DNA from 4 places in the Bradyrhizobium sp. AUGA SZCCT0160 genome. Region 3 is predicted to be linked to each of the others. Evidence: predicted binding sites of a transcription regulator. Region 3 holds the regulator's gene; each other region holds the start of a gene.

Region 1 (7,623 bases), on a different contig from region 3:
GCGACATCGGCCCGATGCATCGCGAGATCATGAGCGAGCTGCGCTCGATCCGCGCCCAGATGGCCGCGGGCGGTCAAGGCCGCTCAGTTGTGACTGAATCGGCGGAAGCGTCGGTGGCGCGCGAGGTTGCCGAAGCCCAGGCGCTGCTGGAAACCTATCGTGCCCAGATCGAGCAGTGTGAAAAGCTCAAGGTCGAACTCGACCTCATTCACGACGCCATCAACCGCACCAAGCGCGAAATCGCAACGCTGCACGGCAAGAGCTTTGACGGCGGCGAAATGGCCAAGGTCAATGGCGAGCTCGGCGCCGTCGTCGGCGGAACCGAGCAGGCCACGCAGCAAATTCTCGAAGCCACCGAGGCGATCGACCAGGCGGCGACCGCGCTGTCCAAGAACACTTCGCCGGACCAGCAGAAGCTGCTCAGCGAGGAAATCCAGGAACGCGTCATCGCGATCTTCGAAGCCTGCAATTTCCAGGATCTCACCGGTCAGCGCATCAGCAAGGTGATGACCACGATGAAGTTCATCGAGAACCACATCAACGTCATGATGGACATCTGGGGTGGCGTCGACGCGCTGAAGGCGCACGCGACCCCGATCGTCGACACCCGTGAAGGCGACGCCAAGCTGCTCAACGGTCCGAAGCTCGACGGCGACGTCGGCCATGCCTCGCAGGACGACATCGACGCGCTGTTTGATTAGGAATTCCGGCGCGCCGGGCGACAACGCCTGGCGACGTCACGTCGAGAAAAAAAACGCCGGCGCGGAGCCGGCGTTTTTTATTGCGGATGAGGTTAAGGCTTTTGTGGTCTCACGCGCGCGGCGCGCAGCGGACATAGACCATGTTGCCGTAACGAACCCCGGCATCCTTTTCGACGAAGCGGGTCACCAGCACACGGCCGTCGAACGAGACGATCTCGCGATCCTGCTCGCCCGGGGTCGCTCCCGCCGGGCCGATATAATTCTTGCCGCTCGGAGAGCCCTTGAGGCGCAGTTCCTGCGGGGTCGCCTGGTCGGCCAGATGCATGACCACGCCCCCGGAGGTGCCGGCGGTGATCACATAAGGCTGCCTGCACTGATCGCGGGCCATCTTTTCGGTGCGGGCCCGGTCGTTCGGATTCTGATACGAGGCGAGACCCCAGCGGCCGACGATTTCGTCGGAGCGGATCGTCGCCGGCATCTCGGGCGCCACGCCCGGCTCGGGCGGAGGCGCGGAACTTGATGACAGCGACGGCAGGCTCATGCTGCTGCACGCCCCCAGGATTATCGTGAGCGCCGAGGCGATCGCCAGATTGGCAACCACGCGCGCAGTACCGGACCCGATCATCGCATTCCCCCAAACAAGTTTTTTGGCCGCACCCGTCCTGCAGCCAACCGTAAAACACGTGCCGGAGCAATGACGTCCATCAAATTACGCCGCCGCTCCGATTTGGTTTCTCAGGGAGCATCCTATATTGGCCTCACCAAGGCCTTAACCTTTTTTGGGCCTTAACCCCCTTGCTTGACAGGATCGGCGCCAAGCCATATTCCCCGGACCACACATTAGCACTCAAATGCGACGATTGCTAAGGCAAGAATTGCCCGGGGAGTTTGGCCGTCCCGCCCGGGACGGTGTCGAATACCCGGCATTAACAGCCATTTTGATGGCAATCAGACCTGAAACCAAGCCTTCCACAGAGGAAACCTCATGGCCAAATCCAAATTCCGCCCGCTGCATGACCGCGTCGTGGTCAAGCGTATCGACGCCGAAGAGAAGACCAAGGGCGGCATCATCATTCCCGACAGCGCCAAGGAAAAGCCCTCGCAGGGCGAAATCACGGCCGTCGGCCCGGGCGGCCGGGACGAAGCCGGCAAGCTGATCCCGATTGACCTCAAGGTCGGCGACCGCGTGCTGTTCGGCAAATGGTCGGGCACCGAGGTCAAGCTCGACGGTGAGGAACTCCTCATCATGAAGGAATCCGACATCATGGGCGTGCTGGTTTAAGCACCGCCTGACTACCGCCGCACCCTCATTCGTCGGCGCATCCCTTCTTTCCTTCTCCCCTTGTGGGAGAAGGTGGCGCGCAAAGCGCGCCGGATGAGGGGTCTCCATCCGCGGAGACAGACCCCTCACCCGTCACGAACGCGCCTTCAGCGCGTCCGTGCCACCCTCTCCCACAAGGGGAGAGGGGAAGAAGACCCGGCCACGACAGGCGGCAAAACCGTACCCAATCCAATCAGGAGTAAATCCACATGGCTGCCAAAGACGTTAAATTCGCCGGAGACGCCCGCGATCGCATGCTGCGCGGCGTCGATATCCTCGCCAACGCCGTGAAGGTGACGCTCGGCCCGAAGGGCCGCAATGTCGTGATCGACAAGAGCTTCGGCGCCCCGCGCATCACCAAGGACGGCGTCACCGTCGCCAAGGAGATCGAACTCGAGGACAAGTTCGAGAACATGGGCGCGCAGATGCTGCGCGAAGTTGCCTCCAAGACCAACGACACCGCCGGTGACGGCACCACCACCGCGACCGTGCTCGCCCAGGCGATCGTGCGCGAAGGCGCCAAGTCGGTTGCCGCCGGCATGAACCCGATGGATCTGAAGCGCGGCATCGACATCGCGGTGCTGGCCGTGGTCAAGGACATCGAAAAGCGCGCCAAGCCGGTCGCCTCCTCCGCCGAAGTCGCCCAGGTCGGCACCATCTCGGCCAATGGCGATGCCGCCATCGGCAAGATGATCGCGCAAGCGATGCAGAAGGTCGGCAATGAAGGCGTCATTACCGTCGAGGAAAACAAGTCGCTCGAGACCGAAGTCGACATCGTCGAGGGCATGAAGTTCGACCGCGGCTATCTGTCGCCCTACTTCATCACCAACGCCGAAAAGATGACCGCCGAGCTCGAGGACGTCTACGTGCTGCTGCACGAGAAGAAGCTCTCCGGCCTGCAGGCGATGCTGCCGGTGCTGGAAGCCGTGGTGCAGTCCGGCCGCCCGCTCCTGATCATCGCCGAGGACGTCGAGGGCGAGGCGCTGGCGACGCTGGTGGTGAACCGTCTCCGTGGTGGACTGAAGGTCGCCGCCGTCAAGGCGCCGGGCTTCGGCGATCGCCGCAAGGCGATGCTGGAAGACATCGCGATCCTGACCGGCGGTCAGCTGATCTCCGATGAGCTCGGCATGAAGTTGGAAAGCGTCACCGTCAACATGCTCGGCCGCGCCAAGAAGGTTGTGATCGACAAGGAGAACACCACCATCGTCAACGGCGCCGGCAAGAAGCCCGCGATCGAAGCCCGCGTCAGCCAGATCAAGGCGCAGATCGAGGAGACCACCTCGGACTACGACCGCGAGAAGCTGCAGGAGCGCCTTGCCAAGCTCGCCGGCGGCGTCGCGGTGATCCGCGTGGGCGGTGCGACCGAGATCGAGGTCAAGGAGAAGAAGGACCGCGTCGAGGACGCGCTCAACGCAACCCGCGCGGCCGTGCAGGAAGGCATCGTGCCGGGCGGCGGCGTGGCGCTGCTGCGCGCCAAGAAGGCGGTCGGCCGCATCCAGAACGACAATTCCGACGTTCAGGCGGGCATCAACATCGTGCTGAAGGCGCTGGAAGCTCCGGTTCGCCAGATCTCGGAGAACGCCGGTGTCGAGGGCTCGATCGTGGTCGGCAAGATCCTCGAGAACAAGTCCGAAACCTTCGGCTTCGACGCCCAGACCGAGCAGTATGTCGACATGGTCGACAAGGGCATCATCGACCCCGCCAAGGTGGTGCGCACCGCCCTGCAGGACGCTTCCTCCGTCGCCGGCCTGCTGGTGACCACCGAAGCCATGGTCGCCGAGCTGCCGAAGGAAGCGGCCCCGCCGATGCCCGGCGGTGGCGGCGGCATGGGTGGAATGGGCGGCATGGGCTTCTAAGTCTCGCCGACCAATGCAATCATCGAAGGCCGCCTCCGGGCGGCCTTCTTTTTTGGCGACATGATCTGGAGGTTTGCTACTTACGACGACGCTGATTCTCTCCCTTGAGGAATTCCCATGCGCGCACTCCTGCTCTGCCTGCTCGGTCTGGTGACGGCCTCGGACCTGGCTTTTGCCCAGATGAAGCTCCCCTCCAAGGCAGCACCGGCACCCGGCGGCAGCGAAGTCAGGTACTTCACCTCGATCGACGGATTGATGGGCGGCAATGCCGACGTGGTCCTCAAGGAGATCCGCCAGGGCAAAACCGTCACCGCGGCCGTGCTCGACGTCTGCTACCCCGTCGAAAAAGGCTCCGACCGCAAGGACCGCTTCGTCGCCAACCTCACTGTTAATGGCCAGAGCCTGACCGGCTCGACGCAAAGCATCGGTGACAAGCTGCCGGTCACCGTGAACCTCGCGCGCAAGGCCAGCGCCGACGGCTTCGAATTCCGCGGCCGGATCACCATCGGCCAGGCGGTGACGGAAGTGGCCTCGACCGACAATTCCGATCTCAGCGAGAAGGAGTTTTTGGACAACCAGACCACCGATGACGGCATCACGCCAACGCCGAAGGACTTCACCGAGGTGTCGCCGGAATCCATCGGCGTGCGGATAAAGCTGGATGCGGCGCTGGATTTCCTCAAGAGCCTGAAGGGCCAGGAGGTGGAACTCGGCCTGAGCAGTCTCTCGATTTCCTGTGACGCGCTCCGCGCCGGCGAACAGACCATCAATCTCACCGCCGATCCGGAGCGGTCGGCGGCGCTGATCGCCAAGGCGAAGTCGACACCAGGCGTGGTCACCGCGGGATGGACCACCGGCATCGTCGAGATGGACCGCACCATCCGTTTTGCCGCCGCCGACTGGCGCGATGGCGACAAGATCAACAAGGACAAGATCGCCGCCGCAGTATCCGCGGTGCTGTCGAAGACGCTCGCAGCCAAGGCGGCGGGTGCGGCGTGGAACGCCAACACCGGCAAGCTGACGCTGACCTTCAAGCGGCCGAGCGAGATCTACCCGGCGCTTGGCCTCACCGACAGCATCGAGGTCACCGCGCTGGTCTCGCCCGACAAGCCCGGCGCGTCGGACCGGCTGATGCTGTGGATCTCGAGCCCGGTGACATCGACCATCGACGAAGGCGCAGGTCCCAAGCTGAACCTGTCCGAAGGCGCCGGCGGCGAGGAGGAAGGCGGCGAGCCGGAAGACGATAATGGTTCGGTCGAGGCGCTCGCCAGGGAGTTCAAGGGCCAGCGCTGGGACATCGACAAATCGGCCTGGAAATAGCGGTTTTCAGCCGTTCCCTTTCTCGATCCTTTCTAAATCGCTGAAGGCGGCTTTCCGCGCACCGCTCCATGCGGTCAGCGCATTTGACATGCCGCACCCGAGCGGCAATGAAACACCCTGATCTTGCAATGGCTTCCAGGGTGCCACGCTGAATGACACGTTATGATGTCGTGATTGTCGGCGCCGGCCTTGGCGGCCTCACAGCTGGAGCGATCCTGGCGCGCGCCGGCCGCAAGGTGCTGGTGGTCGAGCGCAGCAATTCGGTCGGCGGTGCGGCGTCGAGCTACAAATCCGGCGAGCTGTTTGTCGAGGGATCACTGCACGAGACCAGCGACCCGAACGACCCGCGCGACCCCAAACATGACGTGCTGACGCGTGCCGGCGTGATCGACGCCGTCAAATGGATTCCGTCCGGCGCGTTTTACCAGGCGCGCGGCGGCCCGCTCGATCAGCCGTTCCTGATGCCCGACGATTTCGACGCCGCGCGCCGTGCGTTGACCGAACGCTTCCCGGAGGCGCGCCGCGGCATCGATCAACTGCTCGGCGAGATGCAGCACATCGTCGCCGTCATGAGCCGGTTCTCGCGAGGCGACGACGCAACGGAAACCTCGCGCGACCGTCTCGGCGCCCTGATCAAGCTTTTGCCTGACGCCGCGGATTGGCCGTTGTCGCTGTCGCAAAAGCTCGACCGCGTATTCGGCGACAATGAAGCCGTCAAATGCGCGCTTGCCGCCAACCTGTCCTATTTCCACGACGACCCCGCCACGCTGTGGTGGATCTATTTCGCGATGGCGCAGGGCAGCTACCTCCAGAGCGGCGGCCGCTACGTGCAGGGCGGCTCGCAGCGGCTCTCCAGCGCGCTCGCCCGCGCCATCAAGGTGGCCGGCGGCGAAGTGCTGCTGCGCCGTGTCGTCAGCGCCATAGCGCTCGGCGACGGCGCCAAGTCCATCACCCACACCGCCAAGGACGGCAGCGATCCCCGGACCGTGCAATGCGCGCGGATCATCGGCAACGCCGCGCCCGCAGCCCTCGAACCCCTGATGCAGGCGGACGCCGCCAAGCAACTGAGGCAAACTTACGCCCGGCAGGCGCCCTCGACCTCGCTGTTCGCGCTGACGCTCGGGCTGTCAAAACCGCCGTGCGAATTCGGTATCGCCGCCTACTCCACGCAATTGCTGCCGCCCTGGATGAAGCGATTGACCGACTATGCGCAAGGCGCCGCGCTGATGGCGGAAGAGCCCGGCGAGCGCATGCCGCCGATGTCGGTGGTGGACTATGCCGCGATCGATTCCGGCGTGCCGGCGCCGCCCTATGTGCTTTCGATCCTCGGCCCCGATCTGTTGTCGAACTGGGACGCCTCCGACATGGACGCCTATCGCGAGAAGCGCGGGCGCTGGCAGGAGGCGATCGTGCGCTATCTCGCCGCGATCTATCCGGGGCTTGGCGAGGCCGTCGTTGCGTCCTCGTTCAACAGCGCGCTGTCGGTGCGGCAATATCTCAACGCCCCCGACGGCGCGGTTTACGGCTTTGCGCCGACCCCGCCACAGGCGATCTGGAGCAACCCGTTCCGCTCGCCGCGCACGACGGTATCAGGGCTTTATCTGGCCTCCGCCTATGCCGGCTTCGGCGGCTACACCGGCGTCGTGCAATCGGCCGGTCTCTGCGCGGATATGATCTTGCGGGAAGGGTGACACGCGCCGCGTCGTCATTGCGATTCTGCTCTCTCCACGCGTCGTCCCGGCCTTGAGCCGGGACCCATACTCCGCGGCGGTTGTTGTTTCAGAAGGTCGCTAACGCCTGCGCTCTCACCGATGGGCCGCGGCGTATGGGTCCCCCGATGCGCAATTGCGCATCTGAGATCGGCGCTCGCGCTGCTCGCTTGTCCGGGACGACGAAAATTATTCTCGCGACGCGCTGCGCCCGAGTGGTTGCTGCCGTTTCTCCCCAAAACAAGAGAGCAGGGAATGCCGGATGCGCGCTGCACCCGCGTCCGCACCTGGTTCGGAGAGCGGATTTACGTCGTTGCTGATCCGTCCTACGCGCTGGGCCGTAGCTCTCCCACGGTCTGGCTCTTTCCGTCGACGATCGGGCAGCGCACCCGCTGCAGCTCGGCTTCACCTCCACCTAGGCAGCGCGCCGCTGCTCTGCGGGGGCATATAGACTCAACGCCGAAAGTTCCCGGTCTATGCGTGTCTGCAAGGCTCGGCGTTCTTCGTCAGAAGAGGATGAATCGCGCAGCCTGCGATAATGTTCGATGACCTTTTCATGCCCGCGAACGAGGAAAGCATCGAGCTCAGACATGCTCGGCCCTCCCGGCTGCGTTCGGCGGGACAGGCAGAGTGAATGGAAAGGTATTTTCCGAAAGGGAGTTCAGGGCGGACTGTTCTTCGTCCATCCGGCGCATAATGTAGGCGCGTTCCAGGTC
Region 2 (7,623 bases), on a different contig from region 3:
CGAGTTCCACCTCCTGGCCCTTCAGGCTCTTGAGGAAATCCAGCGCCGCATCCAGCTTTATCCGCACGCCGATGGATTCCGGCGACACCTCGGTGAAGTCCTTCGGCGTTGGCGTGATGCCGTCATCGGTGGTCTGGTTGTCCAAAAACTCCTTCTCGCTGAGATCGGAATTGTCGGTCGAGGCCACTTCCGTCACCGCCTGGCCGATGGTGATCCGGCCGCGGAATTCGAAGCCGTCGGCGCTGGCCTTGCGCGCGAGGTTCACGGTGACCGGCAGCTTGTCACCGATGCTTTGCGTCGAGCCGGTCAGGCTCTGGCCATTAACAGTGAGGTTGGCGACGAAGCGGTCCTTGCGGTCGGAGCCTTTTTCGACGGGGTAGCAGACGTCGAGCACGGCCGCGGTGACGGTTTTGCCCTGGCGGATCTCCTTGAGGACCACGTCGGCATTGCCGCCCATCAATCCGTCGATCGAGGTGAAGTACCTGACTTCGCTGCCGCCGGGTGCCGGTGCTGCCTTGGAGGGGAGCTTCATCTGGGCAAAAGCCAGGTCCGAGGCCGTCACCAGACCGAGCAGGCAGAGCAGGAGTGCGCGCATGGGAATTCCTCAAGGGAGAGAATCAGCGTCGTCGTAAGTAGCAAACCTCCAGATCATGTCGCCAAAAAAGAAGGCCGCCCGGAGGCGGCCTTCGATGATTGCATTGGTCGGCGAGACTTAGAAGCCCATGCCGCCCATTCCACCCATGCCGCCGCCACCGCCGGGCATCGGCGGGGCCGCTTCCTTCGGCAGCTCGGCGACCATGGCTTCGGTGGTCACCAGCAGGCCGGCGACGGAGGAAGCGTCCTGCAGGGCGGTGCGCACCACCTTGGCGGGGTCGATGATGCCCTTGTCGACCATGTCGACATACTGCTCGGTCTGGGCGTCGAAGCCGAAGGTTTCGGACTTGTTCTCGAGGATCTTGCCGACCACGATCGAGCCCTCGACACCGGCGTTCTCCGAGATCTGGCGAACCGGAGCTTCCAGCGCCTTCAGCACGATGTTGATGCCCGCCTGAACGTCGGAATTGTCGTTCTGGATGCGGCCGACCGCCTTCTTGGCGCGCAGCAGCGCCACGCCGCCGCCCGGCACGATGCCTTCCTGCACGGCCGCGCGGGTTGCGTTGAGCGCGTCCTCGACGCGGTCCTTCTTCTCCTTGACCTCGATCTCGGTCGCACCGCCCACGCGGATCACCGCGACGCCGCCGGCGAGCTTGGCAAGGCGCTCCTGCAGCTTCTCGCGGTCGTAGTCCGAGGTGGTCTCCTCGATCTGCGCCTTGATCTGGCTGACGCGGGCTTCGATCGCGGGCTTCTTGCCGGCGCCGTTGACGATGGTGGTGTTCTCCTTGTCGATCACAACCTTCTTGGCGCGGCCGAGCATGTTGACGGTGACGCTTTCCAACTTCATGCCGAGCTCATCGGAGATCAGCTGACCGCCGGTCAGGATCGCGATGTCTTCCAGCATCGCCTTGCGGCGATCGCCGAAGCCCGGCGCCTTGACGGCGGCGACCTTCAGTCCACCACGGAGACGGTTCACCACCAGCGTCGCCAGCGCCTCGCCCTCGACGTCCTCGGCGATGATCAGGAGCGGGCGGCCGGACTGCACCACGGCTTCCAGCACCGGCAGCATCGCCTGCAGGCCGGAGAGCTTCTTCTCGTGCAGCAGCACGTAGACGTCCTCGAGCTCGGCGGTCATCTTTTCGGCGTTGGTGATGAAGTAGGGCGACAGATAGCCGCGGTCGAACTTCATGCCCTCGACGATGTCGACTTCGGTCTCGAGCGACTTGTTTTCCTCGACGGTAATGACGCCTTCATTGCCGACCTTCTGCATCGCTTGCGCGATCATCTTGCCGATGGCGGCATCGCCATTGGCCGAGATGGTGCCGACCTGGGCGACTTCGGCGGAGGAGGCGACCGGCTTGGCGCGCTTTTCGATGTCCTTGACCACGGCCAGCACCGCGATGTCGATGCCGCGCTTCAGATCCATCGGGTTCATGCCGGCGGCAACCGACTTGGCGCCTTCGCGCACGATCGCCTGGGCGAGCACGGTCGCGGTGGTGGTGCCGTCACCGGCGGTGTCGTTGGTCTTGGAGGCAACTTCGCGCAGCATCTGCGCGCCCATGTTCTCGAACTTGTCCTCGAGTTCGATCTCCTTGGCGACGGTGACGCCGTCCTTGGTGATGCGCGGGGCGCCGAAGCTCTTGTCGATCACGACATTGCGGCCCTTCGGGCCGAGCGTCACCTTCACGGCGTTGGCGAGGATATCGACGCCGCGCAGCATGCGATCGCGGGCGTCTCCGGCGAATTTAACGTCTTTGGCAGCCATGTGGATTTACTCCTGATTGGATTGGGTACGGTTTTGCCGCCTGTCGTGGCCGGGTCTTCTTCCCCTCTCCCCTTGTGGGAGAGGGTGGCACGGACGCGCTGAAGGCGCGTTCGTGACGGGTGAGGGGTCTGTCTCCGCGGATGGAGACCCCTCATCCGGCGCGCTTTGCGCGCCACCTTCTCCCACAAGGGGAGAAGGAAAGAAGGGATGCGCCGACGAATGAGGGTGCGGCGGTAGTCAGGCGGTGCTTAAACCAGCACGCCCATGATGTCGGATTCCTTCATGATGAGGAGTTCCTCACCGTCGAGCTTGACCTCGGTGCCCGACCATTTGCCGAACAGCACGCGGTCGCCGACCTTGAGGTCAATCGGGATCAGCTTGCCGGCTTCGTCCCGGCCGCCCGGGCCGACGGCCGTGATTTCGCCCTGCGAGGGCTTTTCCTTGGCGCTGTCGGGAATGATGATGCCGCCCTTGGTCTTCTCTTCGGCGTCGATACGCTTGACCACGACGCGGTCATGCAGCGGGCGGAATTTGGATTTGGCCATGAGGTTTCCTCTGTGGAAGGCTTGGTTTCAGGTCTGATTGCCATCAAAATGGCTGTTAATGCCGGGTATTCGACACCGTCCCGGGCGGGACGGCCAAACTCCCCGGGCAATTCTTGCCTTAGCAATCGTCGCATTTGAGTGCTAATGTGTGGTCCGGGGAATATGGCTTGGCGCCGATCCTGTCAAGCAAGGGGGTTAAGGCCCAAAAAAGGTTAAGGCCTTGGTGAGGCCAATATAGGATGCTCCCTGAGAAACCAAATCGGAGCGGCGGCGTAATTTGATGGACGTCATTGCTCCGGCACGTGTTTTACGGTTGGCTGCAGGACGGGTGCGGCCAAAAAACTTGTTTGGGGGAATGCGATGATCGGGTCCGGTACTGCGCGCGTGGTTGCCAATCTGGCGATCGCCTCGGCGCTCACGATAATCCTGGGGGCGTGCAGCAGCATGAGCCTGCCGTCGCTGTCATCAAGTTCCGCGCCTCCGCCCGAGCCGGGCGTGGCGCCCGAGATGCCGGCGACGATCCGCTCCGACGAAATCGTCGGCCGCTGGGGTCTCGCCTCGTATCAGAATCCGAACGACCGGGCCCGCACCGAAAAGATGGCCCGCGATCAGTGCAGGCAGCCTTATGTGATCACCGCCGGCACCTCCGGGGGCGTGGTCATGCATCTGGCCGACCAGGCGACCCCGCAGGAACTGCGCCTCAAGGGCTCTCCGAGCGGCAAGAATTATATCGGCCCGGCGGGAGCGACCCCGGGCGAGCAGGATCGCGAGATCGTCTCGTTCGACGGCCGTGTGCTGGTGACCCGCTTCGTCGAAAAGGATGCCGGGGTTCGTTACGGCAACATGGTCTATGTCCGCTGCGCGCCGCGCGCGTGAGACCACAAAAGCCTTAACCTCATCCGCAATAAAAAACGCCGGCTCCGCGCCGGCGTTTTTTTTCTCGACGTGACGTCGCCAGGCGTTGTCGCCCGGCGCGCCGGAATTCCTAATCAAACAGCGCGTCGATGTCGTCCTGCGAGGCATGGCCGACGTCGCCGTCGAGCTTCGGACCGTTGAGCAGCTTGGCGTCGCCTTCACGGGTGTCGACGATCGGGGTCGCGTGCGCCTTCAGCGCGTCGACGCCACCCCAGATGTCCATCATGACGTTGATGTGGTTCTCGATGAACTTCATCGTGGTCATCACCTTGCTGATGCGCTGACCGGTGAGATCCTGGAAATTGCAGGCTTCGAAGATCGCGATGACGCGTTCCTGGATTTCCTCGCTGAGCAGCTTCTGCTGGTCCGGCGAAGTGTTCTTGGACAGCGCGGTCGCCGCCTGGTCGATCGCCTCGGTGGCTTCGAGAATTTGCTGCGTGGCCTGCTCGGTTCCGCCGACGACGGCGCCGAGCTCGCCATTGACCTTGGCCATTTCGCCGCCGTCAAAGCTCTTGCCGTGCAGCGTTGCGATTTCGCGCTTGGTGCGGTTGATGGCGTCGTGAATGAGGTCGAGTTCGACCTTGAGCTTTTCACACTGCTCGATCTGGGCACGATAGGTTTCCAGCAGCGCCTGGGCTTCGGCAACCTCGCGCGCCACCGACGCTTCCGCCGATTCAGTCACAACTGAGCGGCCTTGACCGCCCGCGGCCATCTGGGCGCGGATCGAGCGCAGCTCGCTCATGATCTCGCGATGCATCGGGCCGATGTCGCCGCCTTCGGCAGCCGCGGACACCGGTATTGGCACATCGCCCAAAATGGCCTGTTCGATACGAAAACGTTTGCGACTAACCGACATGATGTATTCCCACCCCTTAACTCCGTGACCTGTTTTAGACAGATGCGATTTAACGTGAGGTTCACGCGGGAACACATCGCGGCGCAGTGTTGCGCGAAGCGCATACCAGGGATTAACCATGCGTGTGCGGCGTTCACTCAAAATAAACGCTACCGGGCAAATCAGCGCGCAACCTGTGACGTGGTGAATCCAAACGCCGTTTCTGTTTACCAAACCGATGTGGTTTTGACCCTTTATTGACCACGTGCAACGGCGCCGCTCAGGCGTCGCCAAGATCTAACAGTGACGAAACAGTACAGAGTACGTCGATGTTCAGAAAAATGTCTCTCGCGCTCCTTGCGGGCGTGTCGTGCCTTGGCTTCTCCGATTCTGCGTTGGCGATCGACGCCTCTCCGCTCGCCGAACCCACCGTGATCTACGCCAATCGGCCCGCGCAACCTGCGCCGGTACGCACCGCCTATGCCGAACGTTCGCAAATGGGCGGCGGCTTCATTGAATTCCTGTTCGGCGATGGGCCGGTGCAGGGCGGCCGCTATCAGCAGCAGCCCGTCTATCAGCAGCAGCCGGATTACCAGCAGCAGCCGGGGTACGGATATGGCGGACGGCGCGGCACCCTGCCGCCGATGGATCCGCAACAATCGATGCGTCAGCAGCAGGAAGAGGCGCTCGAGCCGGCACAGCGCCCGGTCGATCCGAAGTACAACAAGCAGGTTGTCGACTATCACGGCAAGGAAGGTGTCGGCACCATCGTCGTCGATACGCCCAACAAGTTCCTGTTCCTGGTGCAGGGCGACGGCAAGGCGCTGCGCTACGGGATCGGCGTCGGCCGCCCCGGCTTCACCTGGTCCGGCGTCAAGACGATTTCGGCGAAGAAGGAATGGCCGGCCTGGACCCCGCCGCCGGAAATGCTGGCGCGGCGTCCCGATCTGCCGCGGCACATGGAAGGCGGTCCGCAGAATCCGCTCGGCGCCCGCGCGATGTATCTGGGATCGACGCTTTACCGCATCCACGGCTCCAACGAGCCCTGGACCATCGGCACCAACGTCTCGTCCGGCTGCATCCGGATGCGCAATGAAGACGTGATCGATCTCTACGGCCGCGTCGGCGTCGGCGCCAAGGTCGTTGTGATCTGAGCAAAACCAGGTCTCGAAAAAAACGGCCGCTCGATCGAGCGGCCGTTTTGCAATCATCGCTGTCGTCCCGGCGAAGGCCGGGACCCATAACCACAGATGTCTGTTGGTTTTGTATGTCCGTTGCCACAGCTTCGCTTACCACGAGCAGTGGTGGTTATGGGTCCCGGCTCAAGGCCGGGACGACGAGGAAGAGGAATCAAAACGGCCGCCCGATCGAGCGGCCGTTTTCTTTTTCAGACGTGACGTCGTTCAGGCTTAATCGTCGTCGCCGCCGCCGTCACCATCGAAGCCGTCATCCATGTCGTCATAATTGTCCTCGTTCGATGCGTTGTCGAAGTATCCGCTGCGTGAGCTGTCACCGCTGTTGTTGTCGTCGAACAGCCCGGTGCGCGAACTTCCGGACGAGCCGATGTCATTGGCACCGGCCTCCCGCGCCAAATCGCCGCCGGATTGATCGCTGCCGCCAGGCCGCCGGTCTTCGACGCTGCCGCGATGACCACCGCTATCGCCGCCGAAGGCCGCCTGCTGGTTGCCGCCGCCGCCCATCATCGAGCGGATGCTGCCGAGCAGCATCGATCCGCCGACCACGCCGGCGGCTGCCGCCGCCGCCGTTCCGAGGAACGAGCCGCCGCCGCCGCCGAACGGCGGTTGCTGCTGCTGCGGTTGACCATAGGCCGGCTGACCGTAGCCGGGCTGGCCGTATTGTCCGGGTTGTCCCTGTCCTGGACCTTGGGCCTGCTGGATCACCTCGCCGCTGTTCCATACCGGGCGGCCGCCCATGCCGGGCGAGCGGACGTTAGGCACCGAGCCGCGCGGCTGGCTCTGCCCGAAGATGGTGTCACGCATCGAATCGAGGAAACCGCCGGGTTGATTCTGTTCGCCCGCATGTCCGCCTTCCAGTTGCTGGATGCGGTCGTTGGCGCGCTTCAGCGCTTCGTCCTGCACCAGCGCCGTCTGCACCAGCGCATAGACGGCATTGGGCGCACCACGCAGGCCCTGCATGATCGCGGACATGGCTTCGGGATCGCGCGGGGCGTTTTCCAGCTTGGCAAGGCGGTCGAAAAGATCGTCAATCAGTTGGCGTTCTTGCGGTGTCATGGCGTTCTCCATCGCGCCCGGTGCCTCGAAGCGCGGGGCAGATGTAGGGCGGGGTTTGTGTCGCAAGTAGTGGGAGGGCAGATTAAATTTCGGTATGCGACAAAACGACCGGCCGGTTTATTGAGCAAACTCAAGCCAGTGTAACATTGTTCCTTGCCAGCAGCGGCGGCAATTGCGCGCCGGCGAGAAACGCGTGCTCGCTTTCGCGCTGTGTGGTCAGGGGATCGAGGCTGATGAGGGTTTCGTCGACGAAGCCCGGATGACACATCACCAGCCCGCCCTCCGGCATGCCCTGCAGGAATTGTCCCATCAGGACGCCGAAATCGGGCGTCTTCGAAAAATCATAGGCGCCGGCAAAGGCCGGATTGAACGGGATACCGGCACGGGTGGCGAGCTTGCGAAACCGCGAGCTGAGCGCATCGAGCAGCAGCGCCTTCGGCGCGCCGAGCCGTTTGGCCAGCGGCTGCAGGCGCCCGCCCTGGCGAACCCAGGCGCCGGGCGCGGCCTGCTTCACCGCGCGCAGAAACGCATCGCGCACCTGCGGGAAGAGCTGCGCATGCTGATGGCCGTCAACGAAATCCGGCGGGCGGCCGAACAGATCCTGGAACGCGGCCAGCTGATCGATCAATTCGGCATGGATCATCTCGGGATCGAGCCGCCGCAGCAGGCCCGAACGCAGCATCGCCGGCAGCGGCAGAAACATGCCGCCATCGGTCG
Region 3 (7,623 bases):
CCGCCGGCGGTCGGATAACGCCAGGGAAACCCGGCCGCATCGATCGCGACCACGGGCGCCGCCCACGCCATCCAGCGTTCGATAAAGGCTTCATGCGAGGCGAACTGCTTGCCGGTCCAGGCGTCGCGGAATTGTTCGAGATGATGGCGCCGCGCGGCGTCGGGGCCGGCGAAGGCATTGCCGAGAATGAAATTTTTCGCGGCTTCGGTCTCTGATGTCACCAGCGCATAGACCGTCTTGCTCGCCCCGGCGGCTTTGATGCGGCGGTCGAGTTCGGGATCATGGATCGGCGGAGTGATGGTCCGGTCGTTCACGATCGTCATGCAAATGGCGGTTGCGGCAATTTCTCTGGTCGAATCTATCACGGCCGGGCGCTCAACGCTCGAAAACCCTGCGCGTTACGTTATCAGACCCTTACGCAGCCAGATCCGCCACCACCGCATCGAGCACCGGGAAACCTGCCTGCGTCACGCGCAGCCTTCCGTCGGCGTCGACGGTGATCGCGCCTTCTTCGCGCAGCACGGCGATCCGGCCGGGATCGAGCGTGCGGCCCGATAGCGCGGCGTAGCGCTTGGGATCGATACCTTCCGCAAGCCGCAACCCCATCAGCAAAAATTCGTCGGCGCGTTCTTCCGAGTTGAGGACGTCGTCGGTGATGAAGCCGTGGCCGTTGGTCTCGACCCGCATCAGCCAGGCTTCGGGACGTTTCTCGGTCGCGATCGCGTGCCTTTCGCCGTCGATGTCGAGGCGGCCATGTGCGCCGGGACCGATGCCGGCATATTCCTCACCGCGCCAATAGACGAGATTGTGTTTGCACTCCGCGCCCGGCCGCGCGTGGTTGGAAATCTCATAGGAAGGGAGACCCTGCGCGGCGCAAACATCCTGCGTGACGTCATAGAGCGCGCGGGCGACGGCCTCATCCGGCGTCTTCAATTTGCCTGCGGCGTGCAGTCCGAAAAACGGCGTGCCCTCCTCGATCGTGAGCTGATAGAGCGACAGATGTTCGGCGGCTTCCGAAATCGCCAGCTTCAATTCGTCGGCCCACATCTGCGGCGTCTGGTCGGGGCGGGCGTAGATCAGGTCGAACGAGTAACGGTCGAAGGATTGCCGCGCGATCGCCACCGCATCCAGCGCCTCGCGCGCGCTGTGCAGGCGGCCCAATGCCTTCAATGATGCGTCATCCAGCGCCTGCACGCCGAGCGACACGCGGTTGACGCCGGCCGCGCGATAGCCGCGAAACCGCGTCGCCTCGACGCTGGTCGGGTTGGCTTCCAGCGTCACTTCGACGTCACCAGCGACGCGCCAATGTTTGCCGATCGCATCCAGGATCGCGCCCACGGTCTGCGGTTGCATCAGCGACGGCGTGCCGCCACCGAGGAAGATCGAGGTGACCTCGCGGCCCGGCGCGCGCTCGGCGGAAGTTTCGATCTCGCGCGCAAAGGCGCTGACGAACCGCGCCTCGTCGATCGGGGCGTGCCGGACATGGCTGTTGAAATCGCAATACGGGCATTTCGACAGGCAGAATGGCCAGTGCACATAAACGCCGAAAGCCGCTTTGCCGGTCTTGAGGATCTCGGGGCGCTCGAAGCTAGCCAAGGCAGATCTCCGCCAGTTTGACGAAGGCGCGGGCGCGGTGCGACAGGCCGAGCCCCAGCGGCGGCAGGCCGTGCTTCTCGATGCTGGCCATCTCGCCGAAGGTGCGGCCGTGCCCATCGGGCAGGAACGACGGATCGTAACCGAAACCCTCGGTGCCGCGCGGTGGCCACACCAAAGTTCCATCGACCCGCGCCTCGACCTCTTCGAGGTGGCCGTCGGGCCAGGCGACGCACAGCGCGGACACGAAATGCGCCTTGCGTTTGTCTGGCGTTTTGGCGCCGCGCTCCTGCAACAGGCGTTCGACCCGCGTCATCGCCGCCAGAAAATCCGCAGGTTTGCCGGCCCAGCGCGCCGAATAGATGCCGGGCGCGCCGTCCAGCACGTCGACCACGAGGCCGGAATCATCGGCGAAGGCCGGAAGCTGCGCGGCTTTCGCGGCCGCGATCGCCTTGATCGCCGCGTTGTCCCGAAAGGTCTCGCCGGTCTCCTCGGGCTCATCGAGGCCGAGTTCGCCCGCGGAGATCGCCTCGACGCCATGCGGCGCCAGCAGTTCGCGCATCTCGGCAAGCTTGCCGGGATTGTGGGTCGCGATCACCAGGCGGCCTGTGATTCGACGGTGCATGATCAATCAGACTACGCGACGGCCATCTTTTGCAAGTCCACCAGACGCGCGACGCCCTTGCGCGCCAGCGCCATCAGCGCCAGGAACTCGTCCTGCGAGAACGGCGTTTTCTCCGCGGTGCCCTGCACCTCGATGATGCGGCCGTCGCCCGTCATGACGAAATTGGCGTCGGTATCGGCCTCGGAATCCTCGGCATAATCGAGGTCGAGCACCGGCGTACCCTGATAGATGCCGCAGGAGATCGCCGCGACATTGTCGCGGAGCACATTGGCTTTCAGCATGTTGCGGTTCTTCATCCACGAGATGCAGTCGGCCAGCGCCACCCAGGCGCCGGTGATCGCGGCAGTGCGGGTGCCGCCATCGGCCTGGATCACGTCGCAATCGACCGTGATCTGACGCTCGCCGAGCGCTTCGAGGTCGACAGCCGCCCGCAAGGAGCGCCCGATCAGGCGCTGGATTTCGACGGTGCGGCCGCCTTGTTTGCCGGCCGCGGCCTCACGGCGGGTGCGTTCCAGGGTGGCGCGGGGCAGCATGCCGTATTCGGCCGTGACCCAGCCGCGGCCCTGACCCTTGAGCCAGGGCGGCAGGCGTTCTTCCAGCGTAGCCGTGACCAGCACATGGGTATCGCCGAATTTCACCATGCAGGAACCTTCGGCGTATTTGACGACGCCGCGTTCCAGCGACACGGGACGCAGCTCATCGGGCGCACGGCGGCTTGGCCGCATGGGGAATCCTCCGGAAAATCAAGTAAAAGCGGTTCGCGGTGCTTGTAGGAGGGGGAGCGGGCAGCGGCAAGGCCTTTGCCACGCCAAAACCGTCTGAATACTCGATCGGCTTCGCCCATCTGTGCGCTCAGAGACTTTCCCGTGGTCGGAATCCCCGCCCGCAGGAGCTGCTCACGAGATGGGAACTTGCCGGGTCCGTTCGCGTTTGCGTGTGAGGCTGACCAAAATGTCTAATGCGTCTACAGCCCCGGCCCTTCCACCACCCGGCAAGGCCCGGGGGGATTCCGTTACGTCTCGCGAACTGAATATTGTGAAAGTTGCCGCCGCCCTGGTGTCGGCCGCAGTCCTGCTTGCCGGCCTGTATTACGGCCGCGAAATCCTCATACCGCTCGCGATCGCCTTCCTGATCACGTTCGCACTGAATCCGCCGGTCACCTGGTTTGTCCGACTAGGCTTGCCGAGACTGCTCGCGACGAGTCTGGTCATGGTGACCGTCGTGTGCGCTCTGGTAGGACTGGGCGTCGTTCTCGGCGCCCAGGTCCGTTCGATCGCGGTCGAATTGCCGGCCTATCAATCGACGATACTGACGAAGCTGTCGGATCTGCGCCAGAATCTCAAAGCACCGGGAATGTTCGACGGTGTGCTGACAACCGTCGAACGCTTGCAGAAGGAGGTGCAGTCAAAGGACGATAAACCCGCGGACGGGCCCGTCCCGCAGCGCGTCGAAATCGTCCCCACACCGCAAACGCCGTTCGAGCAGGCATTTGCCTGGCTTGTGCGGTCAGCGGAGCCTCTGGCCACCGCCGGCATCATCCTGATCTTCGTCTTTCTGGCGCTGCTTGATATTGGCGACCTTCGCGATCGGTTTCTGCGCCTGTTGGGTGGGAACTTTCATCGTTCGACCGATGCGATTCAGGAGGCTGGCGCGCGTATCAGCAGATATCTCCTGATGCAGTTACTCGTAAATATCAGCTACGGCGTGCCGCTAGCGGCCGGCCTCTGGTTCATCGGTGTACCAGGCGCCCTGCTGTGGGGCGCCGTGGGCGCGGTCATGCGCTTCGTCCCCTATGTCGGCCCGCTGATTGCTGCGATCTTTCCGATCGCGCTCGCCTTTGCCGTCGACAGCGGCTGGAGCATGCTACTCTGGACCGTTGCGCTGATCGTCATCCTCGAGTTGATCAGCAACAACATCGTCGAGCCGCTGCTATATGGATCCAGCACCGGCTTGTCGGCGATATCGCTCATCGCCTCGGCGATATTGTGGACAGCGCTTTGGGGGCCCGTGGGGCTGATCCTCTCTACCCCTCTCACGGTTTGTCTGCTGGTCCTCGGGCGCAATCTGCCGCAGTTCCGCTTCCTCAACACCATGCTCGGCTCGACGCCTGCACTGGATGTTCCGGCCCGCATCTATCAGCGGCTGATTGCAAATGATGCCGACGAAGCTGTCGAGATCGCAAGCGCCGAGATCGATAAATCTTCGGTCATATCATTCTACGACGCAATCGGCATTGAGGTCCTCCGTCTGGCAAGCGAGGAGTATCTCCAGAACGCAAGCGCCGAGCACCGCCTGCGCCTGGCAAGCGGAATGGACACGCTGCTCGACGATCTGAGAGACGAATACCCCTCCTCCCTGAGTCCGGAGGCAAAGCCCAGGGTCCTGTGCATCGGAGGGAAATGGGAAATCGATGCCCTCGGCGGCGAGATGCTGGCCCATGCGCTCGCTTTCGAAGGGATCGCCGCAGCTTCCCAACCCGCTGCAAGCGTCAATGCCGACTATCTGGCCAAGCTCGATCTGAAGGGCGCGGACATTGTATGCCTCAGTTACTTTGCGCCGGATCCAGCGATCCCCGCTCGCCACGCCTGCCGGCGGCTGCGAAGGCGATGGCCGGATGTGCGCATCGTTCTAGCGCTATGGAACGCGCCGCCAGAACTGTTGACCGACGAATCTCTTGAAACGCTCAAAGCCGATGCCGCCGTGACTTCGGTTGAGGAGGCGGTTCGTCGTATTCACCGCATCGTCGATCCTGAAGAGGCCAAGGCAGCCCAACAGGCCGCCGTGCCTGACAATGACGCAGAGCGTGTCGACGCGCTGAAAGCGACCGGGGTGTTGGAAGGGGACAAGCGCGAAGCCCTGGATGCACTCGCCAAGCGAGCGGCCGACGTGTTCAACACCAGCGTTGCCGTGATCACCACCATCGACAAGGAGCGCGAATACTTCGTCGGACAAAGTGGAAAATTGCCAGCTGCGATCACCGACGATGCAGGCACGCTGCTGCCGATGGACCGCGAACACGCGATCTGCAACTACGTTGTAGCCAACGACGGGACGTTGGTGATTTCGGATATCGAGCGCGATCCGCGCTTTGCCGATAACGAGACGATCAAGCAATGGGACATGCGCTTCTACGCCGGGGCGCCGCTACGCGCAGCGGACGGTCTGGTAATCGGAGCGCTATGCATTCTCGACTCCGAACCCCGCACCCTGGAAGAAAACGAGGTCGCATTGCTTGAAACGATGGCCGGCGATGTCGTAGCCACCATTACAACGAGTGATGCCGACGAGGAAGCGTCGGTGAAACCGGCACCTGCTGCCCCATCGGCGACGGTCGGGCAGGAGGTGCCCCAGTAGCCTGAGCAGCGCCAATCCGAGCGGAACACGCTGTTCCAATCCCCAAAAGCCTCCAGAACCAAACGGTCCATAACACCCAAGACCGCCTCCCAAATGCGTGCTTGTCACCGGGCCTCCGGATAGACAGATTAGAGGCTTAGCGAGGGAGTAATTGGTGGCCCACCACGATCCGATTGGCCTGATTGCGCCGAATGCCGGGCTGGCCCAGCTCAATGAGCGTTCGCGCGACATTTTTCGTCAAATCGTCGAGAGTTACCTCGCCACCGGCGAGCCGGTCGGCTCGCGCAACATCTCGCGCCTGATCGCGATGCCGCTGTCGCCGGCCTCGGTGCGCAACGTGATGTCGGACCTCGAACAGCTCGGCCTGATCTACGCGCCGCATACCTCCGCCGGGCGGCTGCCCACGGAACTCGGCCTGCGCTTCTTTGTCGACGCCTTGATGCAGGTCGGCGACCTCACCGAAGACGAGCGGCAGTCGATCCAGACCCAGCTTGCGTCCGTCGGCCGCGCGCAGTCGGTCGAGGCGGCGCTCGGCGAAGCCCTGACGCGGCTGTCGGGCCTGACCCGCGCCGCCGCGGTGGTGCTGACAGCGAAATCCAATTCGCGGCTGAAGCACATCGAATTCGTGCGGCTGGAGCCGGAACGCGCGCTGGTGGTGCTGGTCAGCGAAGACGGCCAGGTCGAAAACCGCGTGCTGACCCTGCCGCCCGGCGTTCCCTCGTCGGCGCTGACGGAAGCCAGCAATTTCCTCAATTCCCGCATCCGCGGCCGTACGCTTGCCGAATCGCGCCTCGAACTCGAAACCGCGCTGACGCAAAGCCGCGCCGAACTCGATCAGCTGACGCAGAAGATCATCGCGGCCGGCATTGCGAGCTGGTCCGGCGGCGAAAGCGAGGACCGCCAGTTGATCGTGCGCGGCCATGCCAATCTGCTCGAGGATCTGCATGCGCTGGAAGATCTGGAGCGCGTGAAGTCGCTGTTCGACGATCTCGAGACCAAACGCGGCGTCATCGATCTGCTCGGTCGTGCCGAACGTGCGGAGGGCGTGCGGATCTTCATCGGATCGGAGAACAAGCTGTTCTCGCTGTCCGGTTCCTCCACCATCATCGCGCCCTATAGCGACGCCGCCGGCCGCATCGTCGGGGTGCTCGGCGTGATCGGTCCGACGCGGCTCAACTATGCAAGGGTGATTCCGACGGTGGACTATGCCGCGCGCATCGTCAGCCGGATGCTGGGTGGTTGAGCCGGCCCGAAAAAAGCTCCGCTTTGTTGTTTTGACGCCTTTCCTGGCGCGAACCGGGGCCCGCCCCGGATCAGGTCCGGTGCAGGTATCGCTCGAAAACGCCATGGAACGCTTGATTTTCGCCCGCTAAAGCACGATATCCCGGGCAGCAAATCCCCATTTACCCGAACGGTTCTTTTGAGAAGGCAGACTTATGACCGATCCCAACCGGCCGAATGATGACGCGGCGGCGCCGAGCGAGCCCGTGGTCTCAAAGCCCTACATCATGCCCGACGATCCCGAAGAAGGATCGGTCGAGGCGTTGACGAAGGAAGCGGCTGAAGCGCGCGACAAGATGCTGCGCACGCTGGCGGAGATGGAAAATCTGCGCAAACGCACCGCCAAGGAAGTTGCCGATGCGCGGGCTTACGGAATCACCGGCTTCGCGCGCGACATTCTCGACATCGCCGACAATCTGCAACGTGCGCTGGATGCGGTTCCCGCTGAAATGAAGGAATCGGCCGACCCGGCGCTGAAGGCGTTCATCGAAGGCGTCGAGCTGACCGAACGGTCGCTGCTCAACACGCTGGAGAAAAACGGCGTCAAGAAATTCGATCCGTCCGGCGAGAAGTTCAATCCGAACTTCCAGCAGGCGATGTACGAAGTCCCTGACACGTCGGTGCCGGCGGGCACCGTGGTGCAGGTGGTGCAGGCCGGTTTCATGATCGGCGAGCGCGTGCTGCGCCCGGCGCTGGTCGGCGTGTCCAAGGGCGGCGCCAAGGCGGCGCCCGCCGCCGACGTCACGACCTGAGGCGGACGCAATCTAACA
Region 4 (7,623 bases), on a different contig from region 3:
TCCTCTCGCCGAGCAGATCACGGAATCGCCGTTCTACATTCCCATGACCGGCCAGGCCGCACGGCCGCGCCGCACCCTCAAGCATGACGATACGTTCATCGTCCTCGACAGCCACGGCGACATCGGTGCTTCGGCCGGTGGACCCGATGGATTGTTCAATGCCGATACCCGCTATCTGGCGCGGCTCGAGCTCCTGCTGAACCAGACCCAGCCATTGCTGCTCGGCTCCAACCTGCGCGACGATAATTCCGCGCTGACGATCGACCTCACCAATCCCGACATCTATGACGGCGACCGGATCGTCCTGCAGAAGGATCTGATCCACATCGTGCGCACCATCTTCCTGTGGCGCGGCACCGCCTATCAGCGGATCGCCGTCCAGAACCATGGCGACCGGGCCGCACACATCGATCTGACCTTCCTGTTCGACAATGATTTCGCCGATCTGTTCGAGGTGCGCGGCGCCAGGCGCCCGCGCCGCGGCACCGGCACCAGCGAACTGCTCAGCCCCGCCGATGTCAGGTTCGAGTATCGCGGCCTCGACGGCGAGGCGCGAACGACCAATCTGCATTTCGACCCGCGCCCGACCCTGCTGGCGGTGAACAGCGGCAGCTATCATTTCGCGCTCGAGCCGCAGCAGCTTACCTCGGTGTTCGTTGCGGTGACCTGCAACTATGCCGCGGAGCATCGGCCGGCGCCGTTCATGCATGGCCTGCTCGCACATCGCCGCGAAATGCGCCGTTCGACCGCGGGCGCCGCCAGCGTCGAAACCTCGAACAGCATCTTCAATGAAGTGCTGTGCCAGTCGATGGCCGATCTCAACATGCTGATGACCGACACCGCGCATGGCCGCTATCCCTATGCCGGCATTCCCTGGTATTCAACCACGTTCGGCCGCGACGGCCTGATATCCGCGCTGCAGATGCTGTGGATTGACCCGCGTGTGGCCTGCGGCGTGCTCAAACGGCTGGCTGCCTATCAGGCCACGACCGTCGATGCCCTGAACGATGCCGAACCCGGCAAGATCCTGCATGAAATGCGCGGCGGCGAAATGGCGGCGCTGCGCGAAGTGCCGTTCGCGCAATATTACGGCAGCGTCGATTCCACGCCGCTGTTCGTGTTGCTGGCGGGATTCTATTTCGAGCGCACCGGCGACGAGGACACGCTGCGCGAACTGTGGCCCGCGATCGAGGCCGCGCTGGCCTGGATCGACGGTCCCGGCGACCCTGATCGTGACGGCTTTGTCGAATATCAGCGCGCATCCGACCAGGGCCTCGCCAATCAGGGCTGGAAAGATTCCTTCGACGCGATCTTTCATGCCGATGGCCAGTTGGCCGAAGGCCACATCGCCCTGTGCGAGGTTCAGGGTTACGTCTTCGCCGGCAAACGGCTGGCGGCACGTTGCGCGCGCCAGCTTGGCTTTGCGGAGAAGGCGCGCAGGCTCGATGAGGAGGCAACGGAGCTTGCCGCACGCTTTGAGGAGGCGTTCTGGTGCCCTGATATGGGCACCTACGCGCTCGCGCTCGACGGCGCCAAGCGGCCGTGCAAGGTGCGGACATCCAATGCCGGCCAGCTCTTGTTCACGGGCATCATTGGCGAGGACCGCGCGCGCATGGTCGCCGCCGACCTGATGCGGCCGCGCTTCTTCACCGGCTGGGGCATTCGTACCGTGGCATTGGGCGAGTCCCGCTACAATCCGATGTCCTACCACAACGGTTCGATCTGGCCGCACGACAACGCGCTGATCGCGCTGGGCCTTGCGCGCTACGGCCTGAAACATTCCGTCGAACACCTGTTCAAGGGATTGTTCGGTGCGGCGAGTTACATGGACCTGCGGCGATTGCCGGAATTGTTCTGCGGCTTCCATCGGGAGCGGCGGTTTGGCCCGACGCTCTATCCCGTGGCGTGCTCGCCGCAGGCATGGGCGAGCGCGACGCCGTTCACGCTGCTGGAAGCTTCGCTGGGCCTTGAATTCGATGCGCGGGCCGGCGAAATCCGCCTGCGGAATCCCCGTCTGCCGGAATTCCTGAACGAGGTCGTGCTGCGTGACTTGCGGCTTGGCGATTCCAGCGTGGACCTTCGCCTGCGCCGTCACGGCGACGACGTATCGCTCGAAATGATGCGGACGCGCGGCCGGGTTCAGGTCTCGATCGTGTTGTCGCGCTGACCGCGACCGTACTTGGGGAAATGGTGACGAAACCAGCTGCGGCCGGTTCGTCACCTCTGCGCAACCGTGAGAGGTTCAGGAGACCGCATGCGTTCAGGGCAAAAAATCACGGCAGCCGTTCTGGTGTGGAGCGCGATATCTCTCGGCGCACTGGCGGTAGCGCAGGAACCAGACAAGGGTCCGCCGGCTCCCGCCGCACCAAGTCCGGCGGCAAAGGCCTCGCCGGATGCGCCGAAAGAGCCGGCGCCCCCGCCCTCCGTCACGGTCATCCGGGCGGCGGACGCACGCGGGATTCTCGGACGCGATGTCCGCAGCACGGCGGGCGAGAACATGGGGCGCATCGTCGACGTGATCGTCGATCGCTCCGGAACCGTGCGCGCCGCGGTGATCGATTTCGGCGGCTTTCTCGGCGTCGGCAGCCGAAAGATCGTCGTCGACTGGAACGCACTCCACTTCGGACAAGTTACCAACAAGAAGGAAAGCATGACGCTCGAATTGACGTTGGAACAGGTCAAGGCCGCACCCGAATACAAGGAAGATACGCCGATCGTGGTGCTCGGCGCCACCGGCAGTCTGCAACCCCTGCAATTCGATCACTGACCGCGGAGGAGAATGCCACTGTCCGCGCGCCCGAACCCATATCCCAAAGATTCTGCCAAAGATCTTGGCAAGGATTTTGCCGGTGAGACGCGGGGCGCGCCGTCCATCGATGAACGCGGCGACACGTCACCGCCGCCGCCGGCATCGCCCGAGCCGCACCCTTCGGCGCAAAGCCAGCGCGGCCTCGACTGGTTCATCTTCTTTCTCGCCGACGTCCAGACCGGCTTTGGTCCGTTCGTCGCGGTGTACCTCACGACGCAGAAATGGACCCAGGTCGAAATCGGGCTGGTGCTGTCGATCGGCGGTATCGTCGGGCTGATCGGCCAGATGCCGGGCGGCGCCATCATCGACGCTGCCCGGAGAGAACGGCTGGTCGCCGGTTTCGCGGTCGCAGCGATCGGAGTCGCAGCGCTGGCCTATGCGGCATGGCCGATCTTTCCCGTCATCGCGGCAGCGGCGACATTGCACGCCTTGGCGAGTTGCGTGCTCGGCCCGGCGATCGCCGCGATCAGCCTTGGACTGGTCGGACCGGCCGCGATCGGCGAACGGCTCGGGCGCAATGCGCGGTTCGCGTCAATCGGCAACGGCGTTGCCGCGGCGCTGATGGGGGCCTGCGGCTATTTCATCTCCAGCCGCTCGGTGTTTCTCGCCACCTTCGTTCTGGTGATCTTCACCATCATAGCGCTATCCCGGATCAAAGATCGCGAAATCGATCCGGAACAGGCCCATGGCGCGATCGTCCGCGCCAAGCCGGACCCCGAAGCCACCAGCGTGCTGCATCTGCTGCGCCAGCGCCCGCTGCTGATCTTTGCCGGCGCCGTGATGTTGCTGCAGCTCGCCAACGCGGCGATGCTGCCCTTGATGGCCGGTATCGTGACGACTCGTTCGACCCAGTGGGCGCCGGTACTGATCGCGGCGTGCATCATCCTGCCCCAGGCGATCGTGGCGCTGACGTCGCCATCGGTCGGCCGCAAGGCCCAGCAATGGGGCCGCCGGCCGCTGCTGCTGATCGGCTTCACCGCGCTCGCCATCCGCGGCGTGCTGTTCGCAACCGTCACCGATCCCTATCTGCTGGTCGCCGTGCAATTCTTTGACGGCGTTACCGCCGCAGTGTTCGGCGTTCTCATCCCGTTGACCGTCGCCGACATCGCCTTCGGCAGCGGCCATTTCAACCTCGCCCAGGGCGTGGTGGGGACGGCGGTCGGCATCGGGGCTTCCTGCAGCAATGTCCTGGCCGGCTATGTCAGCGACCATTTCGGACACAGCACGGCCTTCCTCGGCCTGTCCGCGATCGGATGTTTAGGGCTTTGCCTGATCGCGTTCGTGATGCCGGAAACGAAACGGGCGTGAGGCCCCTTCGTCATTCCGGGGCGTGCAAAGCACGAGCCCGGAATCTCGAGATTCTCAGGTGCGCAATTGCGCACCATAGTTCGACGCTACGCGTCGCCCCGGAATGACGGCGTCTTACGTCCCCAATTCCACCGTCTTGAACTCCGCCGGCAAAATCACTTCCAGCAATTCGACGTCGTCGGAATAATCCAGGATCAGATGCCTGATGCGCGGCGGTTGGGTCCAGCAGCCGCCCTCTTTCATCAAGGTCTCGCCCTGGCCTTCCATGTAGGTCTTCACCCAACCCTTGAGCACATAGACCATCTGGAATTCGACGTCGTGGTAATGCAGTTTTGAAACTTCCTCGGGGTTGCAGGGTCCGATCAGCCGGATCACATGCGCCTGCGCCAGGCCATGGGTCGCCGCAGCAATGCCGAGATCGCGGTACTGTGCATAGGTACGCAGGCCGTCGGCCTTGAAATCCTCATCTCGGTGATGGCTGATGGCGATGCGCTGCTTCGGCCGAGCCTTCGGCTTTGCTACGGCCTTCGCCGCTGGTTTGGCTGCCGCCTTCGATTTGGCCGTGGCGACGCGGCCTTTTGATGCGATGGTCTTGCGGGCTGTGGATTTGGCTGCCGTGCCGAGGCCCGTCCATTTCTTCTTCACCGCGGTTTTGGCTGCGGCTTTCGATGTCGCTTTTTGCTTGGCCATTTTTCTTGCCTCCCCTGATCGTTTGGTGGGGAGAGGCTAGCACAAAATCGGTTTCGTAGGGTGGGTTAGCCGAAGGCGTAACCCACCGTTGATGCAGCGACTGATGATGGTGGGTTACGGCTTCGCCTAACCCACCCTACAAACTACAATCCTTTCCGCTCAATGCAGCCTGAACACGCCGTCCACGGCGCGAAGCTCGGCTGGCTTGATCAGCTTGGAATGCGCGACCGTGACCGAATACAGCGGGCCGTCGAGCTTTTCCTGCCAGAAGGCCAGAAAATCTTTCAGCGCCGGAAATTTCGGAAACAGATCGTAGTTCTGCCAGACGTAGGTTTGCAGCAGTGAGGGATGATCCGGCAGCCGATAGAGAATTTCCGCCGTCGTCAGTCCATAACCCAGCACCTGCTTCCGGAAATCGTCGGAAACAACCCCAACCCGCGAGACCATGCCAACCTCCATTGTCGGAAGCGCATTTCACGTGGTGGCCACACCGAGCCACCCCGGCGGAGATGCGCTCACATGAGAGAAATGTGACGCACGATACCAACCCATCACAAGCCTAAATGTTTAATGAACTGTTGAAAATTCATGCGTTAGCAGCAGCTTACCGCACGTGCTAATACGGGGTCGGCGGGCGTTTACCGTGATTAATTATGATGAATGAAATTGGCAGCCGTCATATTTGAGTGCCAATTTTTCTGCTAGAAGCCCTTGTCCCCCGAACAAGACTGGCCTAAATCACCCGCAGCCGGGCTGGCACTCGCCTGCCCGGACTGCCAAGACGCCAAAATCGACAACATTTGCAAAAGTTTAGGAGGACTGCATGAAATTCCGTCCGCTTCACGACCGCGTCGTGGTCAAGCGCATCGACGCCGAAGAGAAGACTGCTGGCGGCATCATCATTCCGGACAGTGCCAAGGAAAAGCCCTCGCAGGGCGAAATCGTCGCCGTGGGCCCGGGCGGCCGTGACGAAGCTGGCAAGCTGATCCCGATCGACCTCAAGGTCGGCGACCGCGTTCTGTTCGGCAAGTGGTCCGGCACCGAGGTCAAGATCGACGGCCAGGAGCTGCTGATCATGAAGGAAAGCGACATCATGGGCGTCCTCACCGACGTTCCCGCGACCAAGAAGAAGGCCGCCTAAGCCAAAGTCCGCACACGCTCACCCCTGAGGAGCGCCTGCGCGGCGCCCCTCGAAGAGGTGAGACACCAAGTTCAACTCAGGGAAATCAAATATGTCAGCTAAAGAAGTCAAATTCGGCGTTGATGCCCGCGACCGCATGCTGCGCGGCGTCGACATTCTCGCCAATGCCGTGAAGGTCACGCTCGGCCCCAAGGGCCGCAACGTCGTGCTCGACAAGTCGTTCGGCGCTCCCCGCATCACCAAGGACGGCGTCACCGTCGCCAAGGAAATCGAGCTCGACGACAAGTTCGAGAACATGGGCGCGCAGATGGTGCGCGAAGTCGCCTCCAAGTCCGCAGATGCTGCCGGCGACGGCACCACCACCGCAACCGTGCTCGCGGCTGCGATCGTCCGTGAAGGCGCCAAGTCGGTTGCCGCCGGCATGAACCCGATGGATCTGAAGCGCGGTATCGACCTGGCGGTGGAAGCCGTGGTCGCCGACCTCGTCAAGAACTCCAAGAAGGTCACCTCGAACGAGGAAATCGCCCAGGTCGGCACCATCTCCGCCAACGGCGACGCCGAAATCGGCAAGTTCCTCGCCGACGCCATGAAGAAGGTCGGCAACGAGGGCGTCATCACGGTTGAAGAAGCCAAGTCGCTCGAAACCGAACTCGACGTCGTCGAAGGCATGCAGTTCGACCGCGGCTATATCTCGCCCTACTTCGTCACCAACGCCGACAAGATGCGCGTTGAAATGGACGACGCCTACATCCTGATCAACGAGAAGAAGCTCTCCTCGCTGAACGAGCTGCTGCCGCTGCTCGAAGCCGTGGTGCAGACCGGCAAGCCGCTGGTCATCGTCGCGGAAGACGTCGAAGGCGAAGCTCTCGCCACCCTCGTCGTCAACCGTCTGCGTGGCGGCCTCAAGGTCGCGGCCGTCAAGGCTCCGGGCTTCGGCGATCGCCGCAAGGCCATGCTGCAGGACATCGCGGTTCTGACCGGTGGTCAGGCGATCTCGGAAGATCTCGGCATCAAGCTCGAGAACGTCACGCTGCAGATGCTCGGTCGCGCCAAGAAGGTGATGATCGACAAGGAAAACACCACCATCGTCAACGGCGCCGGCAAGAAGGCCGACATCGAAGCGCGCGTGCAGCAGATCAAGGCGCAGATCGAGGAAACCACCTCGGACTACGACCGTGAGAAGCTGCAGGAGCGTCTGGCCAAGCTCGCAGGCGGCGTCGCGGTGATCCGCGTCGGCGGCGCGACCGAAGTCGAAGTCAAGGAACGCAAGGATCGCGTGGATGACGCGATGCATGCGACCCGTGCGGCGGTTGAAGAAGGCATCGTGCCGGGCGGCGGCGTCGCCCTGCTGCGCGCCTCCGAGCAGCTCAAGCGCATCAAGACCGCGAACGACGACCAGAAGACCGGCGTCGAGATCGTGCGCAAGGCGCTGTCCGCGCCGGCCCGCCAGATCGCGATCAACGCAGGCGAAGACGGCTCCGTCATCGTCGGCAAGATCCTCGAGAAGGACCAGTATAACTACGGCTTCGACTCGCAGACCGGCGAATACGGCAACCTGGTCTCCAAGGGCATCATCGACCCGACCAAGGTGGTTCGTGCGGCGATCCAGAACGCAGCGTCGGTTGCGGCTCTGCTGATCACCACCGAAGCCATGATCGCCGAACTGCCGAAGAAG

Evidence for each region. The regulator HrcA, encoded in region 3, represses chaperone genes, less so after heat shock. The targets are predictions, from matches to a motif close to GTTAGCACTCNCNNNNNGNGAGTGCTAAC.
Region 1: groES (co-chaperone GroES) is a predicted target of HrcA. The motif match lies at 1,541-1,569, and genes of this name have one in related genera.
Region 2: groES (co-chaperone GroES) is a predicted target of HrcA. The motif match lies at 3,022-3,050, and genes of this name have one in related genera.
Region 4: JQ558_RS26655 (co-chaperone GroES) is a predicted target of HrcA. The motif match lies at 5,560-5,588, and genes of this name have one in related genera.

What each region holds. Positions count from the first base shown of each region.
Region 1 is NZ_JAFCMD010000002.1:316,883-324,505, forward strand. Features, by position in the region: gene JQ558_RS05110 (protein phosphatase CheZ) at 1-701, shown strand, start outside; gene JQ558_RS05115 (hypothetical protein) at 811-1,326, opposite strand; gene groES (co-chaperone GroES) at 1,687-1,983, shown strand; gene groL (chaperonin GroEL) at 2,232-3,878, shown strand; gene JQ558_RS05130 (hypothetical protein) at 3,996-5,198, shown strand; gene JQ558_RS05135 (NAD(P)/FAD-dependent oxidoreductase) at 5,351-6,889, shown strand; gene JQ558_RS05140 (hypothetical protein) at 7,323-7,499, opposite strand; gene JQ558_RS37100 (hypothetical protein) at 7,492-7,623, opposite strand, start outside.
Region 2 is NZ_JAFCMD010000002.1:121,254-128,876, forward strand. Features, by position in the region: gene JQ558_RS04165 (hypothetical protein) at 1-595, opposite strand, end outside; gene groL (chaperonin GroEL) at 713-2,359, opposite strand; gene groES (co-chaperone GroES) at 2,608-2,904, opposite strand; gene JQ558_RS04180 (hypothetical protein) at 3,265-3,780, shown strand; gene JQ558_RS04185 (protein phosphatase CheZ) at 3,890-4,675, opposite strand; gene JQ558_RS04190 (L,D-transpeptidase) at 4,984-5,808, shown strand; gene JQ558_RS04195 (DUF2076 domain-containing protein) at 6,064-6,906, opposite strand; gene JQ558_RS04200 (ChbG/HpnK family deacetylase) at 7,037-7,623, opposite strand, start outside.
Region 3 is NZ_JAFCMD010000005.1:61,557-69,179, forward strand. Features, by position in the region: gene JQ558_RS10240 (aminotransferase class I/II-fold pyridoxal phosphate-dependent enzyme) at 1-323, opposite strand, end outside; gene hemW (radical SAM family heme chaperone HemW) at 415-1,596, opposite strand; gene rdgB (RdgB/HAM1 family non-canonical purine NTP pyrophosphatase) at 1,589-2,218, opposite strand; gene rph (ribonuclease PH) at 2,230-2,943, opposite strand; gene JQ558_RS10260 (AI-2E family transporter) at 3,254-5,572, shown strand; gene hrcA (heat-inducible transcriptional repressor HrcA) at 5,727-6,815, shown strand; gene grpE (nucleotide exchange factor GrpE) at 7,009-7,605, shown strand.
Region 4 is NZ_JAFCMD010000019.1:73,758-81,380, forward strand. Features, by position in the region: gene JQ558_RS26630 (amylo-alpha-1,6-glucosidase) at 1-2,167, shown strand, start outside; gene JQ558_RS26635 (PRC-barrel domain-containing protein) at 2,255-2,767, shown strand; gene JQ558_RS26640 (MFS transporter) at 2,780-4,117, shown strand; gene JQ558_RS26645 (cupin domain-containing protein) at 4,232-4,807, opposite strand; gene JQ558_RS26650 (usg protein) at 4,967-5,254, opposite strand; gene JQ558_RS26655 (co-chaperone GroES) at 5,631-5,948, shown strand; gene groL (chaperonin GroEL) at 6,040-7,623, shown strand, end outside.